DNA from 4 places in the Paenibacillus tritici genome. Region 2 is predicted to be linked to each of the others. Evidence: riboswitches for the same ligand, from Rfam matches in the RefSeq annotation. Region 2 holds a riboswitch; each other region holds the start of a gene.

Region 1 (3,487 bases), 1.5 Mb from region 2:
CCCCGTGCAATCCTCCAGGATCAGACACTCGTACCCGCGGTCATTTGCTTCCCTCATCGTTGTGTGTACGCAGACATCCGTCGTGATTCCGGTCAGAATCAGGTGGGTAATCCCTTTATTCTTCAATATCAGATCCAGGTCTGTAGCATAAAAGCTGCCTTTGCCCGGCTTATCGACAATGTACTCTCCCGGTACAGGTGCCAGTTCATCAATGATCTGCCAGCCGCGCTCACCCCGGACAAGAATCCGTCCCGCCGGTCCTTCCGAACCGATCTCGGCACCGATTTGCTTGCTGCGCCAACGTTTATTGGCCGGCAGATCGGACAAATCCGGCTTATGCCCCTCCCGGGTATGGATCACAGTGAACCCTGGAATCTCCCGGATGCGTGCCAGCAGCCGCGAGATGGGCTGAATTGCTCTTGCTGTTAAAGAGAGGTCATAGCCCATTCTTTCCACGTACCCGCCTGTGCCGCAAAAATCCGTCTGCATGTCGATAATCATCAGTGCCGTCTTCGCCGGGTCCATAGCGCCGTCATAGGGCCAAATGTATGGTGATGCTGAAATTTGCATGGTTCATGCTCCCCTCCCGAGTTTTCTGCTTTGATTAATGTTATGTTTATTAACATAATGACCATCCGTCTTGCTATGTGTTAGATTATATTACAACATTTTTATCGTGTCTTCGTTTTTATTACGAATTAATATACATTTTGTTTGTGTTTAATCACATATATAACATATACATTACACGATTGCCTCTGATTAGGCCCGCCTCCACCCTTGAATACCATTTAGCCCCACGCCAAAAAAGGCCGCCCAAGACAACAGCCTCAGACGCCCTACGCAAATCACGCTATTCAAGATTTAATTATTCACGAATTTCTCCCATAAGCTGTAAACGCTGGGAAACCAGTTTTCTTGAAATTTAATCTATTTCCACTTGTCGAAATAGGGCTGCACATTTTAAGATTTTTGATAAATAGGCATAATATAGTTGAAAAATAGCTCTTTAAGTACTAGAATTAAGCTTGTTTGCAGAAGTTAATGCAACACAGGAACTAGTGATGACTCTTTTTGTCGATTACAGTCGACCAAGCAGAAGGGACTTCAACTATAATATATAGAAGAAACAAATCGCCTCATACAGAGTGTATATCATTGATCTATTTCTAAAGGCAAACTTCCCGAAAGGGCAGGACGCAAAGCCATGGGCCTAAGAACGCCAAGAGTCGCGTTTAGGGTCGCCAGGCTGCCAATAGAGACCACTTAAGCCAGCTCTCACCGGGAAGCCCTCCCAGGCTTTATGATGTTCTTTTTCTGTACGAATGCCATTGATTATACGAAAAAAAGTGAGGTAACGACCATGCCGCAGCAGTTTATCGAACCAAACCGATATGAATTTGTGGAGTCCTTAATGCTTGAACGTAACGGTCTCCTGGATTCATTCTCTGTAGAGGGCCGAGCTTCTGACGGGGCAAATGGAGATAAGAATGGAATCATCCTCGTGCAGAACAACCAGATATTCATCACTCCCCCGCTGCCCGGCGGCGCTCCCGCCCGGATCTCTGCTATTCACCCTGTTGTACTGAAGATCAACTGGAAGACCGTTACAGAACCGACCGAAGTGACCAAGGCAGATTATATTACCTGGGAGATTTGCGAGAAGCCCCAGTATCAGATTACAGTTTCACCCGACAAGCTGAAGGTCTACTTCACTTTATACCGTGCTGAGAAGTACGCCTGGAATCTGGTCAACTGCCCTGCTGCCTTCGAGGCGGTAGTCCGTGCCCAGCCCAACCCGGCGGTGCTGCTGTCCACGCTTACCATAGAACAGATTATCGCCTCACTGGATAACCGCTTCATTCTGCGCAACTTGAATATTCCGGCCCTGTACGCGGAACTGGAGAACCCCACCTACCTTCCTGTCTGCATTGCTGAAGGACGGGCCCCGCTGCCCGGCAAGGCATCCCGGCTGGAATTATTTCTGCCGGAGCATACGCTGCAGGGCAACGGGATGCTCCAGGGATGCTCTGCCAAGGAGCCTCGGGATACCCTGGAGTACCTCCGGTTTCCGGGGGCTCCTTTTGCCTTGGAGGGGGAGGTGTTCGCCCGCAAATTGCCGCCCGAAGAAGGAATCCCCGGCTTCGACACTGATGGAAGAGTGCTGCCTCCACCGCCGCCGCAGGATATTTACGTCGCCGCCGGAGATCACGCCCGGCTTCTTCCATGCGGCGATATTGTGGCTATGCACACCGGAAGACCCCGCATCTGCGGAGGCACCGGCAGTGTCAGAAGATGTGACTTCCCGGCAGTCCGTGTGCTGACCAGGGAGATGGCGGGCGCTGCCGGTGAACTATTGTTCGCCGGTGACCTCATTGTAACAGAGGATATCGAAGGCCCGCTGCGGATTGAGGCACTGGGTAATGTGTATGTCTACGGCAGCGTATGCCAATCTACGATTGTAGCAACCGGAAGTATCTATATCAGCGGGCAAGCCACAGGGTGCTGCCTGTACGCCGGTCACCCCGGGGTACAGCAGCACCGCTTGCACTGCCTCTCCAGCCTGCTGCTGACCGAGACGGACGGACTGCGCGAGGCAGCGCGGCAGTTAGCCAAGAATGTAGAATCCCGCCAGCAATCGGTGAAATACGGTCTGGTGGTCATGCTGCTAATGGAAGATAAGTACAGCCATATCGCAGGTCTGATCAGCGATCTGCAAGCTGCGCTTAGCAGTATGAACGGCGAGTTCGGGCCCGGTACGGACCAGCTCCTCCATCTGCTGGAGGTGTTCGTCCATCCGGGATCATTCACCGAGATGATTACGGACAGTGTTCTGGGCAGCTTCTCCAGGCTGCTGCGCAAGCTGAGCGAGGATATTGAGCTGCTTCAGGAGGAGCATGTTATTATTAACCTAGCCCGCTCGCAGGGCAGCCTCCTGGAGTCCGGCGGGGAGCTGCTCCTGCGGGAATCTTGCCAGGGCAATAGCTGAAGGAGGGATTATCATACGATATAACCGTCTGGGGAATAGCGGCCTGCAGGTATCTGCTCTGGGCCTTGGAACCAATTCGTTCGGCAAACGGGCGGATCAGGAGACCTCGGTCCGCATTATTCACGCCGCTATGGATCAGGGAATCAACTTCATTGATACAGCCAATATCTATGCCGGCTCCGAATCGGAGCGGATCATCGGCCTCGCGCTTGAAGGCAGCCGCCATGAGGCAGTGCTGGCGACGAAGGCCGGATTGCCGAAGCATGAAGGGCCCGGCGGCAGCGGCTCTTCGCGCCATCATCTGATGCAGGAGCTGGAGGGCAGCCTGCGCCGCCTGAAGACAGACTATGTGGATCTGTATCAGATCCACACCTTCGATCCCTATACACCGCTGGAAGAAACTCTGCGTACGCTGGATGATATGATCTCAGCAGGCAAGGTCCGCTATATCGGCGCTTCCAATTATGCGGCCTGGGAGCTGATGAAGGCGCTGGGGAT
Region 2 (3,487 bases):
GTTGAAGCTGACCACATTATCACCGCGCACCATCACTGGCGTGCCTGAGAGGGTCATATTCTTGAAATATTCTCCCGTCAGACCGTTCTGGAGGGGCGGCTGTTCCGTATCACTGGGAACGGGGACTGGCTTCGGTACCGGAGGGACTGTTGGTGCTGCTAACGTTGGTACAGGCGTTGGCGTTGCTGTTGGTACTGGCGTAGGTGTTGCTGTTGGTACTGGCGTAGGCGTTGCTGTTGGTACAGGTGTAGGCGTTGCTGTTGGCGATAGTGTCGGTCTTGCCACAGGTCCTGCCCAGGCTTTATATTGGTCACGAGTCAGGGTATAGCTGTCATTCATGAAATTCTTGATTGTCGCCGTGCTGTTGTTCTCATAGAGCATCTTGCCCCAGTTCATCATAAACACATAATTCTGCTGGGTAAGCTTCAGCTTGGATATACTTGGCATTTCACCGTTCTCCCCGATGCCAATCGGTTTACCGGCAGCCAGGCTGGACAGTTCATCATGATATTTATTCGAGTAGTCATTATTGTATATATCTGCTGCCAGCACATCCACTTTGTCCGCACCCGGATAGGTCCGTTCGTAAGGGTCTGAGTTGGAATTGGGCGCATTCGGGTTCCACACCCACAGCAAATTATTTAATTGATGAACGTTAACGAAACGGTCATACATTATATTCCACAGTGCAACAAAATTGTTCTTCTTCCCCCACCAGAACCAGCCGCCGTTCATCTCATGGTAAGGTCTCCATAGAATCGGAACACCTGCATCCCGCAGGCTTTTCAGGGAAACGGCCACTTTATCGAGATCCGCAATCAGCGCTTTATACTCAGTCGTGCCGGGGGTTACGTATTTGTCGAATTGCGCCTGGGTGATTGGCTTCTGCACATTGGACCATTCATATCTGGTGCCCGGAAGGCTCTGGTGAAACGTCATAGCGACAATCCCGCCCGCTCTGGACCAGTTCGTCGCACTCCAGACGATATTCTTGCGCTGCTTGGCAACTCCGCTCTCCGTCTGTCCGCCAATCGCTCCAAGCTCATAACCATGCAGTGCTGCGTAATGTCCGCTTGTTCCCTTCAGCTTGTTGCTTAGCTCATCCGGGCTCTCGAAATAATCATGCTGCCCTGTGATAATTCCATTTCCCGAGATCTCATAGAGATCGTTCAGCAGCTTGACAGCCTGGGCTGAAGCATTGGGATTCACAGGTGCTCCGGAAGCAGATGCAGCCTTGACCGATGACGGGGCTATTCCGAGTCCTACAGGTACAGCAGACAATAATACGGCCAGCGACAACACAGTGCAGAGCAAACGAGACTTACGGTAAGTTTTCACAATATTCTCTTCCTTTCGGTAGCCAGGCTGCCACTCTTGCGAAGGCCCTATAGCTTTGCGTCCCTATCTTTCGATTAGGTTTGCCTTTGTCGTTTTGGAAGGATCAATCCCTCTTACCGTAAGTATCGTCAGTATGCAAATTTAATGTATAGTATTGGCGAAATTTATCCAAAAAATAGTTCTCAGTACCTGATTTGAAATTGTAACAATTGGTTAAATGGATAAGTTGGACCTACGAAATGAACTGATGTAGATCTATATCCTCCCAGTCCAGAGTAATACGAATGTTATCCTCTTCTACCAGCTCAGAGCCGGTCTGCACCTCAATAAATTCCACATCTGTAAGCGCCAGAATCGCGTGCTTGGTCCCTTCTGGTATCCTTACCACATCTCCTGCCTTCACGTTGTGCATCTTCTCGTTAATCACAATGCTTGCTTCCCCGCTGACAAAAGTCCAGATTTCACAGCGCTTGTGATGCAGCTGGTAACTGATGTTTTTGCCCTCGTTGATGAAGATCCGCTTGGTCAGCACCTCATTGCCTTCATCATATTTCACATAATCAATCACCTTGTAGTGGCCCCAGCGGCGCTCTTCGTACATCGGTCTTTGTTCAAAAGACTTCAGCACTTCCTTGATCCGCGGACTCTCTGCCTTATGCGTCACCAGAATGCCGTCCGGGCTGGCGGCAATAATCAGATCCTTCGCCCCGATCACCGTGATCGGAATATCCAGCTCGTTAATGAGGCAGGTGCCCTCGGAGTCAGCGGTCACGAACCCTTTGCCGACATGGTTGCTGGTCATTTCCTCTGTTAAGGTGTTCCAGGTCCCCAGGTCCTTCCAGAATCCGGCATAGGGCTGGACCACGATATTATCCTCTTTCTCCACCACTTCGTAATCAAAGCTGATAGAGGAGAGCAGCTTATACTGCTTCTGCAGCTCCTCGTAATTCAGCGGCAGCCCTTTGCGCTGCAGGATATCGAGCAGGTAGCCCAGACGGAAAGCGAATACCCCGCAGTTCCAGAGGGCATTCCGGCTGATCAGCTCCTCGGCCTGCTTGCGGTCCGGCTTCTCCTGGAAGTGGCTCACCTGCAGGTAACCGCTCGCCCCTGCCTCTGCGCTCGTTGGAATGATATAGCCGTATTTCTCCGAAGCATGTTCTGGAACTACGCCCATCAGCGCCAGATTCGCTCCGCTCACCAGCATGGTGTTCTCCAGCTGTAATACCGTTTCGAAGAAGGAGGATTCCACATAAGGGTCCACCGGCAGGATCGCTACAGTCTCGCTTGGGGAGACTCCGGCAATGGAATACAGGTAGGCTGCCGTCAGCGCAATAGCGGGGAAGGTATCCCGCCGCTCCGGCTCTACGATTATCGGCACCTCGCTGCCGAGCTGGCTCTGAATCATCTCCACCTGGCTGCGGCCGGTCGCAAGGTAAGACGACTCCGCCATTCCTGTCTCCTGCAGTTGTCTCCATACGCGTTGTACCATGGATTCCGGTTCACCTGCCGGGCTTTCCAGTACCTTCAGAAATTGCTTCGAACGTGAATCATTGGACAACGGCCAGAGCCGTTTACCAGAACCGCCTGATAGAAGTACCAGTTTCATATGTGAACCCTCCATATCGTATTGTTATTGGGTATTTCTTGTTGCGGAGCTGTGAGTTAAAATCCCGCCTGTTATGAGGGTCGCTGCAAGGAATTTTGGGCTTACGGCCGCTGTTGTCTCCAGATGTTGTTGATTATATTGCTTGCAGCAGATAACATCCGGAGACAAGGGCGGACGCTAACGCTCCTACAGCTCCAAAATTCCTCTCCGCTCCATTCCTTAACAGGTAACCTATAAAGATTTCAACTGCTGGCTATTCGCGCAGGCAGTGAATTCTCCACTTCGCTCGCTGCCCTCTGGGCGAAGCTCCCGGCTAAAGATCCGGATATTGCCGCTTGTTGTTGCGGCAATTGAACCGTGGCCGCGGGCCGTGCTTGCGCGGTGCGGAAAGATTTAAAGACGCATATGTTGCGTGCCTCTTGTTCCAAGGGGGCGCCGCCAACCTAAGCGACGGCAAAGGTGAAATCAGGTGCACTTTTGCTCCTCATTTCCACCTTTGGCCTGCATCCGGGGAAATGAAGTGCACTTTTACTCCTCATTTCC
Region 3 (3,487 bases), 610 kb from region 2:
GGTGTTGGTGTCGGCTCGGCAGTCGGTGTTGGCGTTGGTGCTGCCGTCGGCGTCGGTGTTGGTACTGCCGTTGGTGTCGGTGTTGACACTGCCGTCGGCGTCGGTGTTGGTACTGCCGTTGGTGTCGGTGTTGACACTGCCGTCGGCGTCGGTGTTGGTACTGCCGTTGGTGTCGGTGTTGACACTGCCGTCGGCGTCGGTGTTGGTACTGCCGTTGGCGTTGGCTTCACTGTCGGTGTTGGCGTTGGCTTCACCGTCGGTGTTGGCGTTGGCTTCACCGTCGGCGTTGGCGTCGGTTTCACTGTCGGTGTTGGCGTCGGCTTCACCGTCGGCGTTGGCGTCGGCTTCACTGTCGGTGTTGGCGTTGGCTTCACTGTCGGTGTTGGCGTCGGCTTCACCGTCGGCGTCGGCTTCACTGTTGGTGTCGGCGTCGGCTTCACCGTAGGCGTTGGCGTTGGCTTCACCGTCGGTATTGGCGTCGGGGTGCACTTAGGTGTCGGTGACGGTTTTACTGTCGGCGTAGGCTTCACTGTTGGTGTCGGTGTTACCGTCGGCGTAGGCTTCACTGTTGGTGTCGGTGTTACCGTCGGCGTAGGTTTCACTGTTGGTGTCGGTGTTACCGTCGGTGTTGGCTTCACTGTCGGTGTCGGTGTTACCGTCGGTGTTGGGCTAGGCGTTGGCGTTACTGTCGGCGTTGGACTCGGCGGCGGTCCCTCTCCCTCGTACATTCCAAGGTGCAGCTCTACTCCGCCGCTAAAAGATTGTGCAATTAGAGTCCCGTACAGCTCCGCTCCGGAATAATGGACATCCGCGTTAGGAGCGAGTATCGTCCCAAAAAAGGATGTATACGCGATATCCACCTTTGTCGCTTCGTAGAAATTGAATAATACCTGGCTTGCTCTGCCGTTATTCATTGCAAAGCTTGGCACATTGACTGTAGATCCGCTTATATTAATAATCAATGTGGCATTCCCGGCAATGTTAAATTGAATATGATTTGTAGTTGCCAGCGTGGCAGCATCCAGATGAACCACATTGAAGCGGTCCGGTGCATTGATGGTAAGTCCTCCGTAATGATTATTACCAACCTCATTGGTACTGGACAATGCCCCGTATTCTGCGGAACGCGAGATCAGATACTGCCTCTCTGCTGCAAAATCAATCGGGCTGCCCTGCTTCTTCGTGCCCTTGATGTTAACGCTAGGCTCATTGGCTGAAATGCTGTCCCCATAGACCACGTTTCCGTAGATTTCTCCGCTGCCCGAATGTGTAAATTTCCTGCCGGCGACGAGAACATCCGTAGGTGTTGAATTCCTGTATGCCCTGGCCACTCCGTACCCACCGGAGAGAGTAATATCCCCCGCTGCTGCCAGGCGGCCTTCAATCTGATCATTACCTTGTGCGAAATCTCCGAATAGAAAAGCATTAAAATTGCCTGCAACTCCCAAAACCGCTGTAGGGTTATAAGGCACACCCGAAGCTGCCCTTACCTCCGTCCCCCAAGAAAAGGCGCTAGATAAGGTCATGATGCCCGCCAGAAAGACAGCGGCTGTTCTCCGCACTCTAGTTCTCAATAGTCCACACCTCCTATTTAACTATTAACTATTCTATGAATCTGCCGCATAACTATAACAAAAAAAGACCGCCAAGAAGGGTTAGCTTCACGGCGGCCGGACGACCTTAGCCTCAACTTAAGGGGCGGTAGATTCCTGACTTTGCGTCCCGCTCTTTCGAAACGGTTTGCGTTTGTACATGATTTCGATATGAAATTGATAGTTGCTTATGTATTATCGTTGTTGAGTCTATGACATTTGTTACTTTTGTACTAATTTCAGTTTATCCGGTCTCCAGTCCTATTGTCAATCCTTTTCCAATATATTTTTAGCTACTCCCTCGAAAATAATTCTCTCCAACCCCTTGTCCCCCAAGGGCTAAGGCCTCACTACCCTTTTCTGCGCCTGCCGAAAAAATCCAAGAAATCAGACCCTAACCGCAGTACTTGTAGCTTATCCTCTATAATTATATTAATTTTTATTATTAAAATTTGATACATATGTCCTATTTATCATTCTATTTGTATATATAATTACAGTCTATTCCTTTCGGTATGTAATATTACCTATTTATGGATTACTATAAACCCAAAAAACAGGTGTCACCCAATTATGGACAACACCCGTTTAAGCAACCCCCAGCAGTTGAACCCAGCCAATGATCGACACCCATAGAGGAACACTTAGAATGAACCCGAATACCAAACCGCGGCGGAGACTTCCTTCATGACTCATTGCCATTCTCCTTTGAACTGATTTTTTAATCTTTATTATTTCAATTTTAATATAAAATAATTCTTTATATTTTATTGTGAATTATGTCACATAGTTAGCCTGAGTTTATAAATTTCGTTGATTATTCTTTGCACTTTGAGTTACAATGCGAATATATGTTCTTGCCAAGGGGTTGAGAGGGATGCAGAGAGCAGAGAGCCAGGACAACCTGCTGGTCAAATCCTATATTTTGCTGCCGCTTATTATATCCGCCTTTGAACGCGATGCTTCCGTGATGTCATCCGAGCTGCGCACGCCCGCGCCTTATCTGGAGGTGATTCAGAGTGCCGTCCATGCCGCAACTGCCGATCTGCGGGAGGTCCGTGCCGGGATGCGGGCCCGTGGTCTGAGGGTCTATGAACAGCAGCGGCTGGAGATTGGGGTGGAAGCCAAATTCGTCTGCAGGGGTTATCATGAGCGGATGCTGCTGCTGGATGATGTGATTGCCGCCCAAGCCACCCTGCATATGCGCAGCTACCTGGGGATGGAGAAGAGGATTGCAATTTGGTAGCCAAAGAAGTCCTGCCGCAAGCGGCAGGACTTTTGAATCGAGCGAACCCCGGATGCCAATTACATTAACACCGTCCAGTACCCTAACGTACCACAAATAACCGCAAAAGCTACAGGATACAGAATCCTACGACTTACCTGATCCTTAAACACAATAAACAAACAAAGCATACAAAGCCATGCAATAAGAAGGCTACCCATCTATTATGCATACGCTCCTTCCCGGCATTTCTGCTCCGGCTTCAGCGGCTTACCGCCACAGAGCCCGCTATCCTTATATATAGGAAGATTTCCCGCCGAATATCCCAATTATACCAGCTAACCACGGATTTTGATGAAAATTATTATTCCCTGTGACACGGGGCGGAGTCAATCCTCCTCTTCAAGAACAGGATACTCCCAGAACCCTAAGCGTCCTTTGGCAGGTATAGGATGTACCAGCGGAACAACCTCCTCCAGCTTCCAGGCGAACCTGCCTTCTGTATAATTGCCGAATATATATTCATTTCCGCCCGGCCAGCCCTGCTGTACCTGCTGAAGCGTAACCTCACAGCAATCCGCAAGACGGCTGGTCGCCACAATTCTTCCAACCGGCAGGTTGTCGGCAGTGAACCCGTGACGGGCGAGCAAGGACTGATAAGGCTCTGTCC
Region 4 (3,487 bases), 720 kb from region 2:
GGCGGTAAGCACTGGCCAGACGGACGGCGGCAATGCAAGCTTCCGGATCATCGGCATTGACATGCACGATCGGAATCTCATACCCTTTGGCCAGGTCGCTGGCGTAATGGGTGGAACGGGAATCCTCGCTCTCCGTTGTGAAGCCGATACGGTTATTGACGATAATATGCACGGTACCGCCATTCTGATAACCCTGCAATTTGCCGATATTAAGAGTCTCTGCAACGATACCTTCACCCGGGAAGGCAGCATCGCCGTGCATCAGCACAGCCATCGCCTTGCTCGTATTCAGCTTCGGCAGGCCCGGTGCATTCCGTTCTTCCTGGGCGGCACGCGTGAAGCCTTCTACTACCGGATTGACGAATTCGAGATGGCTCGGGTTATTGGCAAGCGTGATCCGGGTGCGTACGGTTTCGCCTTCGCGGACAGCACGGTCAGCCCCGAGGTGATACTTCACATCGCCGCTCCAGCCGTAGGTGACACCCATTGAGCCTTCGGAAGGGAACAGCTCCTTGTTCGGCGAATGATGGAACTCCGAGAAAATAATATCATAAGGCTTGCCCAGAATATGGGCCAGTACGTTGAGTCTTCCGCGGTGCGCCATGCCCATCAGAATATGCTCCGCGCCGTCATGCGCGGCTGCCCGCACAATCTCGTCCAGCATAGGCACGAGGGCGTCATTGCCCTCCAGACTGAACCGCTTCTGGCCGACAAAAGTCTTATGCAGGAAGGTCTCGAAATGCTCTACCTGAACCAGGCGCTTCAGCAGCTCCTTACGCTCCGTATTGTTGAGCGGGGCCGGGGAAGTCATGGATTCCGCCTGGCTGTTGAGCCAGCGCAGCTCACTCTCATCGTGGACATGCCCGAATTCATAGGCAATGGTCTGTGTGTAGGCCTGCCGCATTCTGTGGACAGCATCCATAGCGGTATGCACATCCGCAGGGGCATTATCCCAGATTAGCGAAGCGGGCAGGGCATTCAGATCCTCGCGGGTGAGCTCATAAGTCTCCAGCTCCAGCCATTTGGCCATCGGATTACTGCTGCGCTCCAGCGGGTCGATGTTAGCGGCCATATGGCCATATATACGAATATTAGCGATCAGCTTCGAGGCCTTGACAGCCTTCTTGAGCCAGTCGGCATCCGCTGAAACTGCAGGCCCTGGAACCCTCTCGGCGTCTGGAGCCAGAGGAGGGGGGCCGGATACAGTGAAGAGATCGCGGTAATGTTGTTCAACAGAAGAGGGGTCCTTGACAAACTGCTCATACTGCTCTTGGATGTAGCCCAGATTGGGGCCGTAATATTTGTTCCATACAGTTGCGTTATAGGGCTCTTTGACTGCCATGAATAGGTCCTCCTAACGGATAAACTCAGCGCGTGGCATACAGGTGTGCCACTTGGCGGAGCTGCAAATGTTTGCGGTTTCATTCTCATCTTATTGTGCTACTTTCCAGCGGGGTAATCAATTCATACTTTCGTGCAATCCGTTCGCAAAACGGCATGATTCATTACAGTATTCATACAGAACAATCATAATTTAGAGGTTTGTATATTTTGGAAATGGGTAATTGTTTCTATATTTCTATATTATGATTACGGAACGGATCTAGTGCCCTCTAGTATATTAAACCTAATATGGATCGTTTGAACTTGGAAATGGAAATATTTATACAAGCCACTGGCAATTTCAGCTAAGGTTCCTCACTATTTAACATAAAAAAATTCCAGAAAACGACACACTATTCGCATAAGATCTTGTATAATGTTATTGCGGAGAACGCTTTCAACGATTCTTGCCAGATCCTTTCACGGAAAGGGTCCAGTAAAGGGTAAACCTGCCGAAAGACAGGGGCACAAAGTCTCGGATCTAAAGTAGAAATACTATGATGGCCGGACTGCCTGGGGACGCGAAAATTCTAGGAGGAGATTTCTTGGATATGTCCAACCAGGGGAATGACGAGCTGCAGGCAGTTGATCTGGATTTAGAATGGGTGTACTTGCTGATGTCTGCCAAGCAGGCGGGTATTCAGGCGGAGGAAATCCGCCGGTTTTTCAGCGAGAAGGCGCTCCAGGCGATGTAGGACGGTCACTTATTGTACGGATACATACAGAAAAGGGCACAGCGAACCGGTCGCTGTGTCCTTTTCTGTGTCCCGGCAGGGCTGGAGACCTGCTCCGCCAGCTTCAACGTCTTTAATTGTCCTTTTGATCCATACGCCATTTCTGGTAATCGAGAAATTCCTTGAATTCACGTTTGCTTATTCCTGAGGCCATCGCTTCCTGTACCAACCGGAACCATTCTCCATCCAGCGCCGGTTCTTCAGTCTCCGCATGTCCGCCATACAGTAATGCGTGAACGGATACCTGAAGCGCATCGGCAATTTTTTCGATAAATTGAATGGAGGGGTTGGATTGGATATTCCGTTCCACATTACTGAGGTATGATTTCGCCACATCAGCCTTATCCGCAAGCTCGGACAAAGAATACCCCTTCTCCAGCCGGAGCCTGTGGATGCGGCTTCCCATAGTATCTGACACGATTACAACGCCCTCCGTACTTTTGTTAAAAGATAAGAATTTATATGCTTCGCGCTATACATTATCCTTATCTTTCTCGCTGTAACGGTACCGCCCCTTAGAAGGACGGCAAAGCCGTTTTCACTTGTCAGTATAACAAAAATCTGTAAAACGAACAAAAGTCATTGAACAGAGAAGGGAGCGCGACAAAACGGCATACCCCGCCCGGATGAGGGAGGATATGCCGTTTGGATATAGAAGGCTCCGGGTTACTTGGTTTCTCCCAGACCCTGCAGCGCATCGAATGTCCAGTTCAGGGATAAGCTGTCGCCCTGGAAGATGTTCTGATCCTGGCTGTTGTCCACGAATTCAAAGGCTACCTTGAAGGTTTTGGACTGGGCGGCGGCAATGCCCCCGGGTACTGCCCCCATGGCTACGAGGTCGTAGCTGGCGATATTCTTCAGATTCTTCAGGGAGACTTCGGAGAGGACATATCCGCTGGTGGAGCCGCCGGTATAAGTATCCTTGAGGAGCTTAACCTTGAAGTGGTCTCCGAGATCCTGTCCGGCGTTATCCCCCAGCGAATCGGTCACGGTGTAACTGGTGGCAAGCTTGAGGAATTTGATATCCAGTGTGCCGTCATTCGATAAGGTGAAGGTGCGGACGGTGTAGTCTCCCGGCTTCAGATTCGTCAGGGCTACCGGTGTATTGAAGGAAGAGCCGAGCTTCAGCGTGCCTGCGGCGAAGGTTGCCGTGCTGGTTGTAGTGGAGCTGAAGTAAGCGAAGGTCCCCCCTCCGATTAAAGACAACCCCAGTGCTGCCGATGCTACGCCAAGACCCAACGTTTTTTTGATACCCATTATTCATTTCCTCCTCGGTTATATTATTGATATTGGTCATTAGGAATTCACTGGCTGTGTCTTACTTCAGGGAGCCTGCTTCCTGGTTAGCTTCGAAATTCAAGGTCAAGGCC

What was found. Region 2 has a riboswitch for cyclic di-GMP ahead of KDC22_RS04900 (PA14 domain-containing protein). Riboswitches for the same ligand answer to the same signal wherever they lie in the genome.
Region 1: another riboswitch for cyclic di-GMP. It lies ahead of KDC22_RS31475 (flagellar assembly protein A); the one in region 2 lies ahead of KDC22_RS04900 (PA14 domain-containing protein).
Region 3: another riboswitch for cyclic di-GMP. It lies ahead of KDC22_RS02460 (choice-of-anchor A family protein); the one in region 2 lies ahead of KDC22_RS04900 (PA14 domain-containing protein).
Region 4: another riboswitch for cyclic di-GMP. It lies ahead of KDC22_RS02015 (anti-repressor SinI family protein); the one in region 2 lies ahead of KDC22_RS04900 (PA14 domain-containing protein).

What each region holds. Positions count from the first base shown of each region.
Region 1 covers NZ_CP073365.1:7,323,551-7,327,037, forward strand. The annotation lists gene biuH (biuret amidohydrolase) at 1-570, opposite strand, end outside; cyclic di-GMP riboswitch class I at 1,165-1,257, shown strand; gene KDC22_RS31475 (flagellar assembly protein A) at 1,304-2,989, shown strand; gene KDC22_RS31480 (aldo/keto reductase) at 3,003-3,487, shown strand, end outside.
Region 2 covers NZ_CP073365.1:1,161,787-1,165,273, reverse strand. The annotation lists gene KDC22_RS04900 (PA14 domain-containing protein) at 1-1,338, opposite strand, end outside; cyclic di-GMP riboswitch class I at 1,353-1,433, opposite strand; gene KDC22_RS04895 (sugar phosphate nucleotidyltransferase) at 1,571-2,944, opposite strand.
Region 3 covers NZ_CP073365.1:554,960-558,446, reverse strand. The annotation lists gene KDC22_RS02460 (choice-of-anchor A family protein) at 1-1,574, opposite strand, end outside; cyclic di-GMP riboswitch class I at 1,663-1,755, opposite strand; gene KDC22_RS02455 (YhjD family protein) at 2,470-2,838, shown strand; gene KDC22_RS02450 (ASCH domain-containing protein) at 3,207-3,487, opposite strand, start outside.
Region 4 covers NZ_CP073365.1:446,731-450,217, forward strand. The annotation lists gene KDC22_RS02010 (2-oxoglutarate dehydrogenase E1 component) at 1-1,342, opposite strand, end outside; cyclic di-GMP riboswitch class I at 1,816-1,900, shown strand; gene KDC22_RS02015 (anti-repressor SinI family protein) at 1,929-2,078, shown strand; gene KDC22_RS02020 (helix-turn-helix domain-containing protein) at 2,191-2,523, opposite strand; gene KDC22_RS02025 (TasA family protein) at 2,784-3,374, opposite strand; gene KDC22_RS02030 (TasA family protein) at 3,436-3,487, opposite strand, start outside.